Regions from separate parts of the Paenibacillus riograndensis SBR5 genome, predicted to be linked through region 1. Evidence: predicted binding sites of a transcription regulator. Region 1 holds the regulator's gene; the other holds the start of a gene.
What was found. The regulator NrdR, encoded in region 1, represses ribonucleotide reductase genes. The targets are predictions, from matches to a motif close to AACACNATATATNGTGTT.
Positions count from the first base shown of each region.

Region 2: a site for NrdR is predicted at 4,922-4,939, ahead of PRIO_RS12930 (adenosylcobalamin-dependent ribonucleoside-diphosphate reductase). Genes of this name have one in related genera too.

Region 1 covers NZ_LN831776.1:2,886,070-2,894,936, forward strand. Annotated here, with positions in the region: gene polA (DNA polymerase I) at 1-877, shown strand, start outside; gene mutM (DNA-formamidopyrimidine glycosylase) at 929-1,771, shown strand; gene PRIO_RS11655 (manganese efflux pump) at 1,963-2,718, shown strand; gene coaE (dephospho-CoA kinase) at 2,728-3,324, shown strand; gene PRIO_RS11665 (lytic transglycosylase domain-containing protein) at 3,321-3,884, shown strand; gene PRIO_RS11670 (alpha/beta-type small acid-soluble spore protein) at 3,958-4,176, opposite strand; gene nrdR (transcriptional regulator NrdR) at 4,343-4,819, shown strand; tRNA gene PRIO_RS11680 (tRNA-Ala) at 5,369-5,444, shown strand; tRNA gene PRIO_RS11685 (tRNA-Lys) at 5,458-5,530, shown strand; gene PRIO_RS11690 (TerD family protein) at 6,053-7,357, opposite strand; gene PRIO_RS11695 (hypothetical protein) at 7,414-7,974, opposite strand; gene PRIO_RS11700 (ABC transporter permease) at 8,161-8,867, opposite strand, start outside.
Region 2 covers NZ_LN831776.1:3,171,151-3,178,172, forward strand. Annotated here, with positions in the region: gene PRIO_RS12905 (YqzE family protein) at 32-277, shown strand; gene PRIO_RS33855 (hypothetical protein) at 661-1,737, opposite strand; gene PRIO_RS12920 (YqhG family protein) at 1,894-2,964, opposite strand; gene PRIO_RS12925 (DEAD/DEAH box helicase) at 2,961-4,706, opposite strand; gene PRIO_RS12930 (adenosylcobalamin-dependent ribonucleoside-diphosphate reductase) at 5,135-7,022, shown strand, end outside.

The sequences.
Region 1 (8,867 bases):
GACCTATGTGGAAGGCCTGCTCAAGGAAATTTCCCCCGATACCGGGAAAGTGCATACGTTCTACCGCCAGACCATTGCGGCAACCGGACGTCTCAGCAGCCAGTTTCCGAATTTGCAGAATATTCCGATCCGGCTGGAGGAAGGCCGCAAAATCCGCAAAATTTTTGTACCCTCCGAGCCGGGCTGGTCGATTCTGGCGGCGGATTATTCGCAGATCGAACTGCGGGTGCTGGCGCATATTTCCGGTGACGAGCGGATGAAGGAAGCTTTCGTGGAAGATATGGATATTCACACCAAGACAGCGATGGATGTATTCGGGGTCAGCGCCGATCAGGTGGACAGCAACATGCGCCGTTCCGCCAAAGCGGTCAACTTCGGGATTGTGTACGGCATCAGTGATTACGGGCTGTCGCAGAACCTGAATATTTCGCGCAAGGAAGCTTCGCAGTTCATTGAGCAGTACTTCGAAGTGTTCAAGGGAGTGCGCCGCTATATGGATGAGATTGTGGTGGAGGCACGCAAGCAAGGTTATGTCACTACACTGCTGGAACGCCGCCGGTATTTGCCGGAGATCAATGCGAAGAACTTCAATTTGCGCTCTTTTGCCGAGCGTACAGCCATGAATACCCCGATCCAGGGAACGGCAGCGGATATTATTAAGCTGGCTATGGTCCACATGGACAAGGCGCTGCATGAACGCGGACTGAGAAGCCGGATGCTGCTGCAGGTGCACGATGAGCTGGTATTCGAGGTGCCGGAAGATGAGCTGGAACTGATGAAAACGCTGCTGCCTGAAGTGATGGCAGGTGCTTTGAAGCTCTCTGTGCCGCTTAAGGCGGAGGTAAGTTATGGAAGCAACTGGTATGAAGCGAAATAGGCTCCCCGCAAGGGGAGGATATCCGGTATAATGGAGAAGAGGTGAGCCATAATGCCGGAATTACCGGAAGTAGAAACTGTCAAAAGAACACTTAATGCCTTAATTACAGGCAAGCAGATACAGAACGTCACCGTCCGGCTGCCGCGGATCATTCAGCGACCGGATGATATTCAGGCTTTTGCCAACATGCTGGCAGGCCATACAGTAGTACAAGTGGAACGAAGAGGAAAGTTTTTACGTTTTGTGCTGGATGGCCTGGTGATGGTGTCCCATCTGCGGATGGAGGGCCGTTACGGACTTTACCGGGGAGAGGAACCGCTGGACAAGCATACCCATGTCATCTTTCATTTTACCGACGGCACGGAGCTGCGGTACACGGATGTGCGCCAGTTCGGCACCATGCATCTGTTCCAGCCGGGAGAGGACCTGCTGCTGCCGCCGCTGAAGAAGCTGGGGGAGGAGCCGCTGGCACCTTCTTTTACACCGGAACGGTTCAAGGAAATTGTCTCGGGAAAAAGCACCAAAATCAAACCGTTGCTGCTCAATCAGGAATATGTCGTCGGCATCGGCAATATTTATGTAGATGAAGCGCTGCACCGTGCCCGCATTCATCCGGAGACAGGTGCCAAAGCGCTTACAAGCAGTCAGCTGGATCTCTTGCATCATGCAATTGTTGCAACCTTGACAGAGGCTGTAAATGCAGGAGGCTCCTCCGTAAAATCGTATGTCAACGGCCAGGGAGAGAGCGGAAGCTACCAGCATCAGCTGCTTATTTACGGACGCAAGGACCAGCCTTGTGCGAGCTGTGGAACACTGATCGAGAAGACCGTGGTGGGAGGCAGAGGCACGCATTATTGTCCAAGCTGCCAGCCGCAAGCCGGGATCAGCAAGTAAACGTTGCATCGTAAGATTTGGCACTGCCGGACTGTCGGAATTACGTTAAAGTTGTCCATGCAGCTATAAAAGTCAGGCACTCATTGCCCGTCCCGCCCATATACTGTGTGAAGAATGCTGATTAGAGCGAACGGAGCCCTGCCCTGGAGCCATCCAGGAGGGCTGCCGGTTCTTCACGGGAGGGATTGCGGGTGCTCAGCCCATTTTTTTCACTGCTGCTGCTGGCGTTTGCCCTGAGTTTGGACGGTTTTGGTGTTGGTATTACATATGGGCTGCGAAAAATGAAAATTCCGCTGCTCTCGATCCTGATTATCTCGCTGTGCTCGGGGATCGTTATTTATGTCTCTATGCAGGTCGGTGTGCTGCTGGCCAAGGTGGTTTCTCCGCATGCCGCTTCCAGTATTGGAGCGGTTATTCTCGTCTTGATGGGCTGCTGGTCCTTATTCCAGATGCTTACGCAGAAGGAGAAAGACCATGACGGTAAAAGCCCCGGAGATCAGCACGGGCGTGCTGACCACGATGCCCGGCTGGAGACTGCTGCCGCTTTTGCCGGAGGTGCTGCGGCGGCTGAAATTCCCCAGGCGGAAGAGGGGGAATCTCCAAAATCAGCGGTGTTCTCGCTGGAGCTGCGGCATTTGGGCGTAGTCATCCAGATTCTCCGTACCCCGTCTTCCGCCGATATGGACGCCTCCGGCAGCATCTCCTCGACGGAGGCGATGGTGCTCGGGATTGCACTGTCGCTGGATGCATTCGGCGCGGGACTTGGAGCAGCCCTGCTCGGGTTCGGTCCGGTGTCTACATCGCTGATGATTGCCCTTTTCAGCGGCACCTTTTTGCTGCTGGGAATGAAGACGGGATTGAAGCTGTCAGGAAGCTACTGGATGAAACATGCTGCTGCACTGCCTGCGTTATTATTAATTGCAATGGGAATAATGAAGCTATTATGAGGTGAGTACATGATTATGGGCTTAACCGGAGGCATTGCCTCCGGAAAAAGCACCGTATCCGCAATGTTTGTGGATAAGGGAGCGCGGCTGGTGGATGCGGATGTCATTGCCAGAGAAGTAATGCTCCCCGGTCACCCGGTGCTGGCCGCTGCTGTGCAGCAGTTCGGGGAAGACATCCTGCTGCCGGATGGCACACTGAACCGGGCCAGGCTTGGAGAGATCGTTTTTAATGATTCTGAAGCCCGGCAGAAGCTGAATGATCTGACCCATCCGGCGATTCGCCGGGAAATCAAGAACCGTATGTATGCCTTGGAGCAGGAAGACCCGCAGCGTTTGACCCTTGTAGATATTCCACTGCTGTATGAGTCCGAACTGGACAATCTGTTTGAGGAGATCACCGTAGTCTATGTTCCCCGTGAGCTGCAGCTGGCCCGCCTGATGGAACGAAACGGACTGACGCTCCAACAGGCTGAAGGCAGACTGCAGGCCCAGATGGATATTGAATTGAAGCGCAGCAGGGCCAACTATGTCATTGACAACAGCCGTGATCTGGCTTATGCGAAGCAGCAGGTTGATGTGCTGTGGGACAGGCTGGGTCTGTTATGAAATGGCTGCGTAAAAAACGGGTGCTGCTCCTGCTGTTTATAGGCTTTACAGCCATTTTATTTTTAAGTACGAACTGGATGTCCTGGTTTTATCCCATTTACTATAAAAATGAAATCCGCACACACAGCAACACCTATGAGATTGACCCGTTCCTTGTTGCGGCGATCATCCGGGTGGAGACGAACTTCAAAACCGGCCGTGAATCCAAAAAGGGAGCAATCGGCCTGATGCAGCTGATGCCGGATACCGCCAAATGGGCGCTTGAAAAGGCCAAGCTGCCGGATGTCTCCCTGGAGCGGCTAAAAGAAGAGCCTTCGGCCAATATTGAGCTGGGTACCTGGTATCTGTCTTCCCTGTCCCGGAAGTTCGAGGGCAACCGCATAGCAGTTATAGCTGCTTACAACGCGGGCCCGGGGAAGGTGCAGCGCTGGCTGGATGAAGGTGACTGGGACGGCACTGAGGCTGCGGTGAAGAATATCCCGATTGGCGAGACTCGTCACTATGTGCAGCGTGTGATTTATTATTACGACCAGTATACGGAAATCTATAATGAGTTTTAACCTGTATGTAAAAAGAAGCATCAAACGGTCCGAAGTCCGTTCAATACTTCTTAGGCAAGCTTATGGGGACAGGTTATCTGAACTGACCTGCCAGTGATTGTTCAGCCAGAGTTACAAGACGTTTGGTGATGAAACCACCGATCGAACCGTTTTCGTAAGAAGTTTTATTGCCTTGGTATCCGTCTGGGGAGAGGGTAATACCGAGTTCTTGGGCAACTTCATATTTCAGTTGTTCCAAGGCTCCGCGTGCGTTTGGAGCTACAAGGTTATTGGAGCTGTTGTTTTGGCTCATTGCTGTTCACCTCCTATCGGTTGGTAACAGTATTATGTGCTGGACTTGCCATCTTCATAACAACAAAAAAACGGTGATTTATGGAAAATAGAATGAACCTCTTCAGGCGCCGGATACCTGCCGGGCCGGGATGGTACCTATATTGCAAAAGGAAGTGATTAAGCTTATGAAATGCCCTTACTGTGATCACACCAATACCAAAGTGCTTGACTCGCGTCCGGCCAACGAGAATAAGTCAATCCGCCGCAGGCGGGAATGCGAATCCTGCAGCCGGCGGTTTACAACCTTTGAGATGATCGAAGAAACGCCGCTGATCGTGATCAAAAAAGGCGGCAGCCGCGAGGAATTCAGCCGCGATAAAATTCTGCGCGGCCTCATCCGCGCCTGCGAAAAACGTCCCGTCTCCGTCGAACGCCTGGAGGTCATCGTCTCCGAGGTCGAGAAATCTTTGCGCGGCATCGCCTTAGCCGAAGTGGAGAGCCGCCAGATCGGCGAGTTGGTTATGGAACAGCTGTACCCTGTGGATGAAGTCGCTTACGTCCGCTTCGCCTCCGTCTACCGCCAGTTCAAGGACATTAACATGTTCATGAAGGAACTGAAGGGCCTGCTGTCCAAGGGTACAGGGGAGCTGGAGGGATTATAGTAGGGGTGTGACACCTACAAATAAGTGGGGATTCCTGCAAGCGGTCTACGGGTTACTACGGGGGATCATCCAGCGGACATGCCTCTCGAAGGAAAAAACAGGCTGCTAATGCTTCCTTATAAAAGAATAAGCCGCCGTTATGATGCGCGGCTTATTCCTAGTGTCAAAGCCTCGTATGCGAAGAGGTAAGTAATGCAAAGCTAGGTGGAAATAGTATAACTAATTCGTCCAATTTGTTGCGTTTGCGGAGTTTAGTGGGAGTTTGTACACCTAATTCACGCATATTCATCCGAAATGGCCGCTTTTATCCGAATTAGTGGTACTTTTTCCCACATAGGCTAATCCATAAACCGAATGGGCTCGATTAGTTGTACTTTTTCCACTTCAGTCATGGACCTCAAAAACTTTTTTAATAAAAGTGTTGACACAGATCCCGATATTTTATATTATATAGAAGTCGCCTACGAAACAAATGAACAACTAAGCGGTATGAATGTTCCACCTTAAGTCAGTTTTTAGAATACATATTGTAGTTCTAAAACGGGTCATGGGGCCATAGCTCAGCTGGGAGAGCGCATCGCTGGCAGCGATGAGGTCAGGGGTTCGATCCCCCTTGGCTCCACCAATAACCATCATATGGACTCTTAGCTCAGTTGGTAGAGCAGTTGACTCTTAATCAATTGGTCCAGGGTTCGAGTCCCTGAGAGTCCATCACAGAAAAAACGGCAGAGATGCCGTTTTTTTGCTGTTTCAGGGTCAGGGAGGGGGGAGGCAGAGAATGGAGTGGTGAAGCGGGAGACTTCTGCTCTGCAACCGTCAACTCCAATCGTCAACGGCACTGCTATCGCACAATGCAAAAGCTCGTCAATGGCAACTAAACCGCCAAATGTAACGCCGAACCCTGAACCCCGAACCCCGAACCCCGAACCCCGAACCCCGAACCCCGAACCCCGAACCCCGAACCCCAAACTTTTGGACAAGCCGACGATTCCCAACTTTCTATTTTCCAGAGGCCAGACTGTTACGGACCCCATAGCCCTTATTTTCTCTAGTTGGCACATTTGGCCGGGCTAACGGACCGTATCGCGCTTATTCTCCTCCAGCAGGCATGTTTCACAGATAATATCAGCAAATAACTGCATCTGAGTCCGTAAGATAGACGGAACAGTGTTTTTGCAGGAAATAAAGGCTCCCCGGTCCGTAAGGATTCACTAGAACTAGACGGAGCGATCGCTATTTACTCCCCGCTTCCCATCTCAGATTCCAATGATAATACTGATCCAATTCCTGGTGCCCGCTAAAATATTCTACGAGTCTCTCCACGCTAAAGGTCTCATCATTCTGATTGCGGATCATCGCGATGGCACACATCCCCTTATTGTTGTTATGCTCATCCAGCCTGACCTCGATTTCCGGTCCGCCCTGCTGCTTGATGGTTACAATCGCGTCAGCCTCCGACCAGTTCGTGATTCCCTCATAAATGAAAGCAAAGATAACAATTCTGCTGATTTCAGAAAGATACTGGCCATTGATCCGCAAATTCTCGCCCGTGGCTATGGACCCGGTGCGGTCATCCCCGTCCAGGGAGATGTAGGGCGGCCTGTTCAAGCTTCCGAAGGATTCACCGAGTGCCTGGACAGAGCCCTTAATGCCATTTTTTAATTCAAACAGACAACCAAGGTCGAGATCGACACCTTTACTTCCGAACCAGCCCGATGATTTTTTCTGATACCAATTAAGATTGATCAGTATCTCGCCCAGGGATTCCGCCCCTTTCTGGAGACTGATCCTCTCCCCGCGGTTTTTAAGCAAGATGGTATTGAGATTTAAAGAAGGGGCTGGAGTTGATGCTGGTGAAGAGGGGGGCAAATTGTCCGCCTTAGGCCGTGACCGCAGCTCTGGGAGAGGAAAGGGAGACTGCTGCGATTGAATTACTGGGCTGGTGGGTTGGATTGACGGCAGTATGTTATTAACCTGTATCCCATAACTTTCGCATAGGGCGGCTAAGCCTCCTGCATATCCGGAACCCACAGCGCTGAATTTCCATTCATTATCGTATCTATAGATTTCTCCAACGACAATGGCTGTCTCTATTGAAAAATTTTTACCCAGCCTATAGCGGAGAAGTTCCTTTCCATCAGCGGCGTTGACGATCCTTACATACACATCATCCAATAGCGAGAAGTTTTGCAGCCGTTTCTCACCTTCATAAATCGTTAGTGTAAATGCGATCCGTTCGTAGTCTGCAGGTATTTGACCGAGCTCGACAGCGATTTGGGTGTTGTCGGTTGACTCTGTGTAGGCTCTTTGATCGGACTGCAATATAGCTACGGATTGGTTCGGAGTAGAAGGATTGCCATAAAAAATAAGGTCCTCATCCTTAGAGACCGTCTGGGACGGCGTAAGCAAAAACACAGAAAAATCAACCTCAACCTCAGGTCTCGTATTGTGCCAGCCCATTCCTACTATAATACGGGTAAGGAGAGGGTCGTCTTTCGTTAAGTTGCATTTTTGTCCCTTTATTAGATCCAATGTCATTAGAACCAGCCTTTCAAAAGATTAGTAGAGCCTGGATGAATACCTGGAAGAAGTTATCATCTGCCGCGTCTTCCGGCGTCGAGATTCGGACCGTTCAGGCTGGACAGCATATCCAAGGAATTTTCGTATATACGGACAATATCCTGTACCTTCTGGAACTCAGGGTCGGAGGGACCCAGATTGTCCATGAACATACGCTGGAGGATTTCCCTATAAAAAGAGATGCGGCTTCCGACAAGACTACATTCGTAATCAATGACCTCTTCAACCGAGTGCTGCTGAACAAATTCCATCAGGTCATCAGCCGGGTTATCGCGATACTCCCGCTCATTGCGTGCGGCAATCGGAGTGTTAACATTTTCGAGGTTGACGGTGGAACGTATATCGGAAAAGAGAATACCCTCTTTCGCCAGCATGACCTGAAAAGGCTTATGCTTGAACAACTCTTGTGCAACAAGAGCGCACATCGCCTGATTCCTCAGCAGGATTCCATCAAAGGGGTGAAGCACCCACCCACTGTCATCCCGGTACAGGCTGAACGTGAAGTACTCGCCTCCATACTCATATTTCAGATTAATCGTAGTCTCTGAAGTAAGCTCATATTGAAATGCATCCATTCAAATTTGCGCCTCCTGCTTCTTCTTGTGATTCTATTAGCATAGCAGAATATGGGGAATCTTGGGAGAGAGGATTTTCCGAAGAACTGTAAGAACTGTCCACATGTGAAAAGCACCCTTCCGGGTGCTTTTAATGTTCATATCAGATTTGAATGTACTGACAATGCAGATTGCCTGAGTCACTCTCTATTCCGTCACGAGAATTCGCGGAGAGTTGCTGCGGATGATTCTGGATGCCATCCAGCAGCCGCTTCCGGCCACAGAGACACTGAGCAGAGCGAGCAAGGAAATACCTGTCCAATGCATGAGGAGCGGCAGCTTGATGATCCCGTAGGAGGATAGCAGGTCTCTCAAAATGCCAGGCAGAAGATAGACCCCGCAGAAAATCCCCAGAATTGCGCCAAAGGCGGACAGCAGCACAATTCCCCAGGTCAAAGCGCCGCGGATCGTACCCGAGGTCAAACCGATGGATTTATAAATACCGTAGGTTTTGATCTCCTTCCGGATATGAATACGGCTGGTGCTGTAGATAATAAGGCAAGTAATCAACAGAAACATGAGACCCAAAATACTCATCGGAATGATAAGCACTGCTGCTGCCTCCTTGAACACAGAATCCAGCAGTGTCTGCTGCTTGACTGCCTGTATACTGGTGCCGTATTTATCGTTAAGCTCCCGGACAATCTCATCGGAATCGGTGATGTTGTTCAAATTGAGATAACCCGCGTCCCGGTTCAGCTTGTGAACCACCTCGGACGTTACTCTGGCCTGATAAGACATATTGGAGATCGATTGATAGATGCCGGTCACTGTAAAAGAATGCTTTTCTCCTTCGATATAAAGTTCGACAATATCCCCGACTTCTTTGCCGAGCTCCCGGGATACGTTAATGC
Region 2 (7,022 bases), 280 kb from region 1:
TAACCGATCAAAGGAAACAGGAGGTGCCAAGATGGCTTCCGGCGGAGATGATCTGGTGAAGTTTATTACGGAGAAGGTAGTCGTCTATATGGAAGACCCGCGGGCCAGCCGGGAACGCAGAAAGGCCGGGAAGCAGCCGTGGGCGGAAAAATGGTTCGGGATGCTTCCGCTTGGCTGGTCTATATGGCGCAGCAAGTGGGCCCGCGGCGGCAAATCCGACAGGACTCGGGCGGCTTCGCCAGACAAAAATAAAGACATGGAGAAACTCGGAACGTAGTAAGCCGCCATATCGATTAAATTAAAAAACTGGGCTAGTCATTCTTAGTGGGAAAAAGTACCACTAATTGAACTGGTTTGGCTTGTGGAAGCTGCTATGTTGGAAAAAGTACCACTAATTCGGCTGAAAGCGGCTATATGGGATGAAGATGCACGAATTAGGTGTACAAAATCCAACTAAAACCTGCTGAAGCCAGGATTTCAGAAAATTAGTTTTACTTTTTCCACTTCGCTCTGGTTCATTATGAGCCACATTACTTATCCCAAACTTTCAAGTTCTTTCAGTTCAACTCATATAGCGGAAATTACAACAAAAAGAACCTTCTCATGCCGGTTCGACGGCAAAAGAAGGTTCTTTGGCTTGCGCTTATTGCAATAATAGTATCATTTGCGGGGCGGAACCGCTCCTGGCGCAGAACCGAGAGTAGTGCGGCTGCGTTCCTTAGTCAGCGTGTGCAGGGTACCGCTGTCCAGCAGCACCGCCAGCGGGAGATACCGCTTGCCTTCCGGACCGGAAGCGGCATACACAATGGCCGCCCCGCCGCTTGCCGTGCCGGTGCCGGAGGCGGATAAGCCCCAGTTCTGGCAGCCGGTAATCATAAACGGACCTCCAAACGCGTCATTGCGGCCCGGAGACTGAAAGGCAAGGCTGCCCCCGGAAGCGAGAGCAAGCGCGAATTGGTTTCCGCTCAGGGGAGCCAGCGGAGGCGCTGACAGCCACAGCAAATCGGCATAGGGATCATCCTGCCCCCCAGTCTGGTAGGCGGGAAGGGGAGCAAGGCCGGGTTCCAGGCTGGATATTGCGCCGGCAGCGGCAGATTTCGCATGAAGCATATCCTCTGCCTTGCTTATACTCCATGGCAGAACCTGCAGTACGGATGCGTTAATATACAGGGTTTTGTTGTCTATCGTTAACTTCCATAACGGCAGCAGGGGAGCGTAGAGTGCCGTAAGTTCCAATTGTCCGGATAAGTTGGACGGGATAAGTTCCTGCTGCGCCAGAAACTGGCGCAGATCCTGCAAGCTGTAGGGGAGGCCGTAGCTTCCGGCTCCGTATTCACTGAGCATATAACCGCCTTGATCCTTAGCGGTAATAATTAAATAGCCGATCCGCTGCTCTCCGTCCATAACATTGACGAGCCAGCTGTGGGTTCCCGGTCCCAAGGGATAATATTCGGTGCCGGCATTTTTCCAGGAGGTGAAAGGCGGGTCGGCAGACAGCTTGTTAATGGTCAGACGGGCGAAGTCCTGCACCGAATCCGGTGAAGCCATCCATTTCATTTCAAGTAAAGGCAAAGAGGGTTGGGAGACCGCCTGCGTAACGGTTACCCGGGTACCTGTGGCGGACAGCTCGGCAGGAAATGCGGAACCCGCTGAATAAAGGGTAAGTCCCAGACACAGACAGAGGAGGAGCCGTACACGCCGTCCGAGCCTGTCCGTCTGCCTTGCTTTTATCTTCATTTGTCGTTCACCTTTCCTAAAATATAAAAATTTTCACACGGTTCATCCTGCTTCTATTGTAGGGGACAAGCTTCAAAAAGACTGTTGCTTGCTGTCGCGCGGGCGTGCAGGAATTCCGCTGTTTTTTTGCCTGCTTTTAGCGAGCCGGGTCGCATCTTATGTGCTCCGCAGGTGGAAGAGGCCATAGGTTACGGCAGAAACTGCAATCTGCGGTTCATACTGCCAAGCCGTTTCCTTGCGGCGGCGGTTGTACTGTTCAAGGGTGGCCAGTCTTTTTTCCTCATCCTGCTCTTTGAGCAGTTCCTGGTAGTATATATCCACAATGTCCAGCTCCAGCCGCAGCCGTTCGCGTGCCTCCTCGGCCCAACTGTAGTCCATGAGGGCCAGCTTGGAGGTCAAATAGCCTTCGAGCCGGCCGGCCCCGTCAGCAACAGTCAGCTCGAAGGGCTGAATGTGAATATTCTCGGGCAGGCGCGGGGTCAGTTCCCGGGAGGCCAGTTTCGCTTCAAAGTCCGGGATGATTAGCCCGGTGGTGAGGGAGACGCCGATAAAATGCAGCTCTTCGCGCTTCAGATCGCAGCTCATCTCCACCTTGTAGCAGACAGCGAGCCATGGCTCATAGGCAGCCGAGAATAAGGTCATCCGTTGTCTGCTTCCCGGGTCCTCAAAGAGCTGCAGGCATTTGCCTTCATCCCGGGCGGCTGCCCAGATCTGCCGCAGCCGCTTGCTGCCGTAGATAATGTCCTCGCGCCTGATCATGCCGGGACCGATCCGGGGCAGCGCCGGAACGACCCCGAAAAAACGGGCGAGAATGCTGTCCTGCGGATCAGCCGGGAGCCCGGGCGGCCCCATTGGCGGGCCGCCAACAGTGATGCCGCCGGTGTCTGCGGCGGCTTCCATCCCGGCCGCTCCAGCTCCGGCCGGCAGACCCGCAGCGCTTGCGGGGTTCCCCGGGCGCAGCGGCCGGGAAGGAGGGGCCGCCTGCGCCGCAGCGGCCAGATTGTCGTACTTCTCCGGCTCGAAGACGAAGGTGAAAGACAGCGTCTCCGGGTCCACGCCCGTCCGCTCGACAAACCCCCAGTAATAAGGCCGGTCCGTAAGCATCCGGTCCGCACGCGGCGAGAGCTTCACCGTTACATGCAGCGGCGACGCCTCGATAATCGAGCATTCCGTCGCCTCCAGGTAATCCATCACATGCCTGCGTATTTCCTGAGCGGTGAGCGTCATGCTTCTGCCTCCTGTCCGTCCCGCATCCCGTGGGTCAGCTCACTCAGCGAGTCGCCTATGTGATCCACGCCGCTGCGCAGCTCCTCGTCACTGCGGGCTTCGAGCATGATCTTATAGAGGCTTTTTTCCAGCGATTCCTTCTTCTCAAAGCGCTCCAGAATCACGTCTAGCCCGCCGATCACCATCTCGAACATGTTGATCTTCTCATGCAGCAGATGGAGAATATGCTCCTCAATGGTGCCTTCGGTAGATAGATTGTAGATGACCACATCATTCTCCTGGCCCAGCCGGTGCACCCGGCCGATGCGCTGCTCGACCCGCATCGGGTTCCAGGGCAGATCGAAATTGATCATATGGTGACAGAACTGCAGGTTGATGCCCTCGCCCCCGGCTTCCGTGGCAATCATCACCTGGGCGCGGCCGCGGAAGAGATCCATCATCCAGTCCTTTTTGCCCCGGTTCATGCCGCCGGAGTAGGTGACGCACTGGAGCCCGTGATCGCGGAAATACTGCAGGAGATACTCCTGGGTGGCCCGGTATTCAGTGAACACAATCACCTTTTCGTTCATTTCCCGGATCAGCTCCATGGTCTTCTCCGCTTTCGTGTTGGTTTTGACCGTGCGGATGGTCTGAAGCAGCTCCATCATCCGGTCGCGCTTGGGAGAATCGGCCGGAAGCTTTTTGATCAGATTGACGAGAGTGATGAATACGGCATCCCGGCTGCTGCATACCTCCCGCTGAAGTGTGACCAGAGAGAGCATGCTGCTGAGATTGCCGCCAGCCTCCTGATATTGGTCTTTGACAAAAGCGGTGACACCGTCATATAATACTTTTTCCTCCGGTGAGAGCGTGAGCGGTATATTGCGCACTTTGCGCTTCGTGAAGGTGACCGGACCTTCGCCGCGGCGGTTGCGGATCATGACTTTGGAGAGCTCATCCCGAAGCTGGACTTCATTCTTCGGCTGGCGCTTGTCCACCACGAAATTAGTGGCAAAATCCCCCTGGTTTCCAAGCTGGCCCGGCTTCAGCAGCGTAATCAGATTGAACAGCTCCCCGAGATCGTTTTGAACCGGAGTCGCGGTGAGCAGCAGGCAGTATTTTTTGCGGAGCTGCTGAACGAACAGGTAGTTGGAGGATTTTTTGTTTTTGAGTTTATGGGCTTCATCGATAACCAGCATGTCGTATTCATTGTTCAGCAGCATTTCCTTATGCGGGTCCCGCTTGGCGGTATCCATAGAGGCGACCACAATGTCATTGCTCCAGGAGTAGGATTTCTTCTGGGCTACAGCGGAGATCCCGAATTTGGTATTCAGCTCGCGCACCCATTGCAGCACCAGTGAAGCGGGAACAAGAATGAGCACTCTGGCCACAAGTCCCCGCACCAGATATTCCTTCAGCACAAGCCCGGCTTCTATCGTCTTGCCAAGCCCGACTTCGTCGGCGAGAATGGCGCGTCCTGACATTTGGAACAGTACCTTATGGGCGGTATCAAGCTGGTGGGGGAGCGGGGACAGCCCGGACAGATGCTTCATGCACTGCAGCTCATCAAAGCTGGTGACAAGCCCGGACTTCTCGCCCTCGACGGCCAGCCTGGATAATCTCCAGTCTCCCCAAGGTCCGCCCTTGTCCAGCCTTGACTCTAAATCATTCAGCCAGTTTCGTTCAAAAGACAGGGGAACAGGAAGCAGGGGAGCCGAGGTACCCGCCTCTTCGGGCAGGGAATTGCGGAATAATTGCGTCATGTTGCAGCCTCCTCCGGTGCTTGGTTCATATCGAACGCGTAGCAGTAGTATGCTCTTAAAAGAGAGAATTCATAACCTGCTATTTTCGGCCGGATGTTGTAAAATAGCGAGCAAGAGGGAGTAAAAGTGCCATCTTTTGCCGATATTTCGGCGAGATGCTCCTATTTTCGAAAAAGACCTTCCACACAATATGTGGTATAGTTGAAAAGCTGACTGACACAATATATTGTTACAAATGCTTGAAATTTTTGATTACAACGGGCATTTTGCGGTTATTTTTTATTGACAAGGGATTCTTCCTGAGTGCACGCCGGCTGCGGCGGATTCCCGCAAAGTTTCTGCTGAAATATAGGGATTTATAGATCAGCGCCATGAGGCATCCTTGTATTTCATGGTTTACATATCACAATATCCGGGAGGTTTTTCTATTGAGTACAGTGGAACGCAAGCAGCGTCTTGAGGGTCTGAGCGAAAAAATATTTTTGGACCGCTACGCCTGGAAGGATGCGGACAGCAACAATGCCAAGGTAGGCGATGTGGTGCTTGTGCTGACCAAAGACGATCCGAAATTCCCTACCAAGGAAGTCGGAGAAATTGTTGAACGTACCGGGCGTATCGTAACGGTAAAAACACGCAGCGGCGAGCTTGTAGAGTCCGATGTGGAGAAGCTGACGCTTAACATAGAGAAGACCCCGGAAGAAATGTGGGACCGGCTTGCCTCCGCTATGGCTTCCGTAGAGTCTACCCCTGAGCTTCAGGAAGAGTGGACAGGCAAATTCCGGTCGATTCTGGATGACTGGAAGCTTGTTCCGGGCGGCCGGATTGCCGCAGGTGCCGGAGCAAGCGAAGAACTGACACTGTTCAACTGCTATGTTGTGCCTTCGCCAAAAGACAGCCGGGGCGGCATCATGCAGACGCTGTCCGAAATGACTGAAATCATGGCCCGCGGCGGCGGAGTCGGCATTAACCTGTCCTCGCTGCGCCCGCGCCGCGCGATTGTCAGAGGCGTGAACGGCTCATCCAGCGGCTCCGTATCCTGGGGCGGACTGTTCAGCTACACAACCGGACTGATTGAGCAGGGCGGAAGCCGCCGCGGCGCGCTGATGCTGATGATCAATGACTGGCATCCGGATGTTGTCGATTTCATCACCGTGAAGCAGACCATGGGTCAGGTGACAAATGCCAACCTGTCGGTATGCGTGAGCAACTCTTTTATGAAGGCTGTGAAGGAGGATCTGGACTGGGAGCTGGTCTTCCCGGATACCACCGATCCTGATTATGATGCAGTCTGGGACGGCGATCTGGATAAATGGAAGGCTGACGGACGCGCAGTCATTCCTTACCGCACGGTCAAGGCCCGCGATGTCTGGCATACCATTATTGAATCGGCCTGGAAATCGGCTGAGCCGGGCGTCGTATTTATGGAATACTATAATCAGATGTCCAACAGCTGGTACTTCAACCCGATTATCTGCACGAATCCGTGCGGTGAGCAGGGTCTGCCGGGCTGGGGCGTGTGCAATCTGTCTGCCGTCAACCTCTCCAAATTCTATGATGCGGAGAATCATGATGTGGATTGGGCTGATCTTGCGACGACTACCCGCTATTCCGTCCGTTTTCTGGACAACGTCATTGACAAGACACCGTACCACTTCCCGGAAAATGAAGCCAATCAGCGCAAGGAACGCCGCGTAGGTCTGGGAACCATGGGTCTGGCCGAGCTGATGATCAAGCTGAACATCCGCTATGGCAGCCCGGAATCGCTGGAGTTCCTGGACAAGCTCTACGGCTTCATGGCCCGCGAAGCGTACCTGGCTTCGTCCGAAATTGCCGGTGAGAAGGGTTCCTTCCAGGCCTTTGATACAGAGAAATATCTGCTGAGCGGATTTATGAAAAACATCACCGAAACCTACCCTGAAGTAGGTGAAGCGATCCGTAAGAACGGCATGCGCAATGTTACCGTTATTACTCAGGCACCTACAGGCAGCACGGGGACCATGGTCGGCACCTCGACCGGGATCGAGCCTTATTTTGCCTTCAAATACTTCCGTCAGAGCCGTCTCGGCTACGACGAGCAATTCGTGCCGATTGCCCAGGAATGGCTGGAAGCCCATCCCGGTGAAGAGCTTCCGGATTACTTCGTGACCTCGATGGATCTGTCCGCCAAGGATCATATCCGGGCGCAGGCGGCAATCCAGCGCTGGGTGGACAGCTCGATCTCCAAAACGGCGAACTGCCCGTCCGATTTCACCGTTGAGGAAACGGCAGAGCTGTATGAAATGGCCTTCGATCTGGGCTGCAAAGGCGTAACGATCT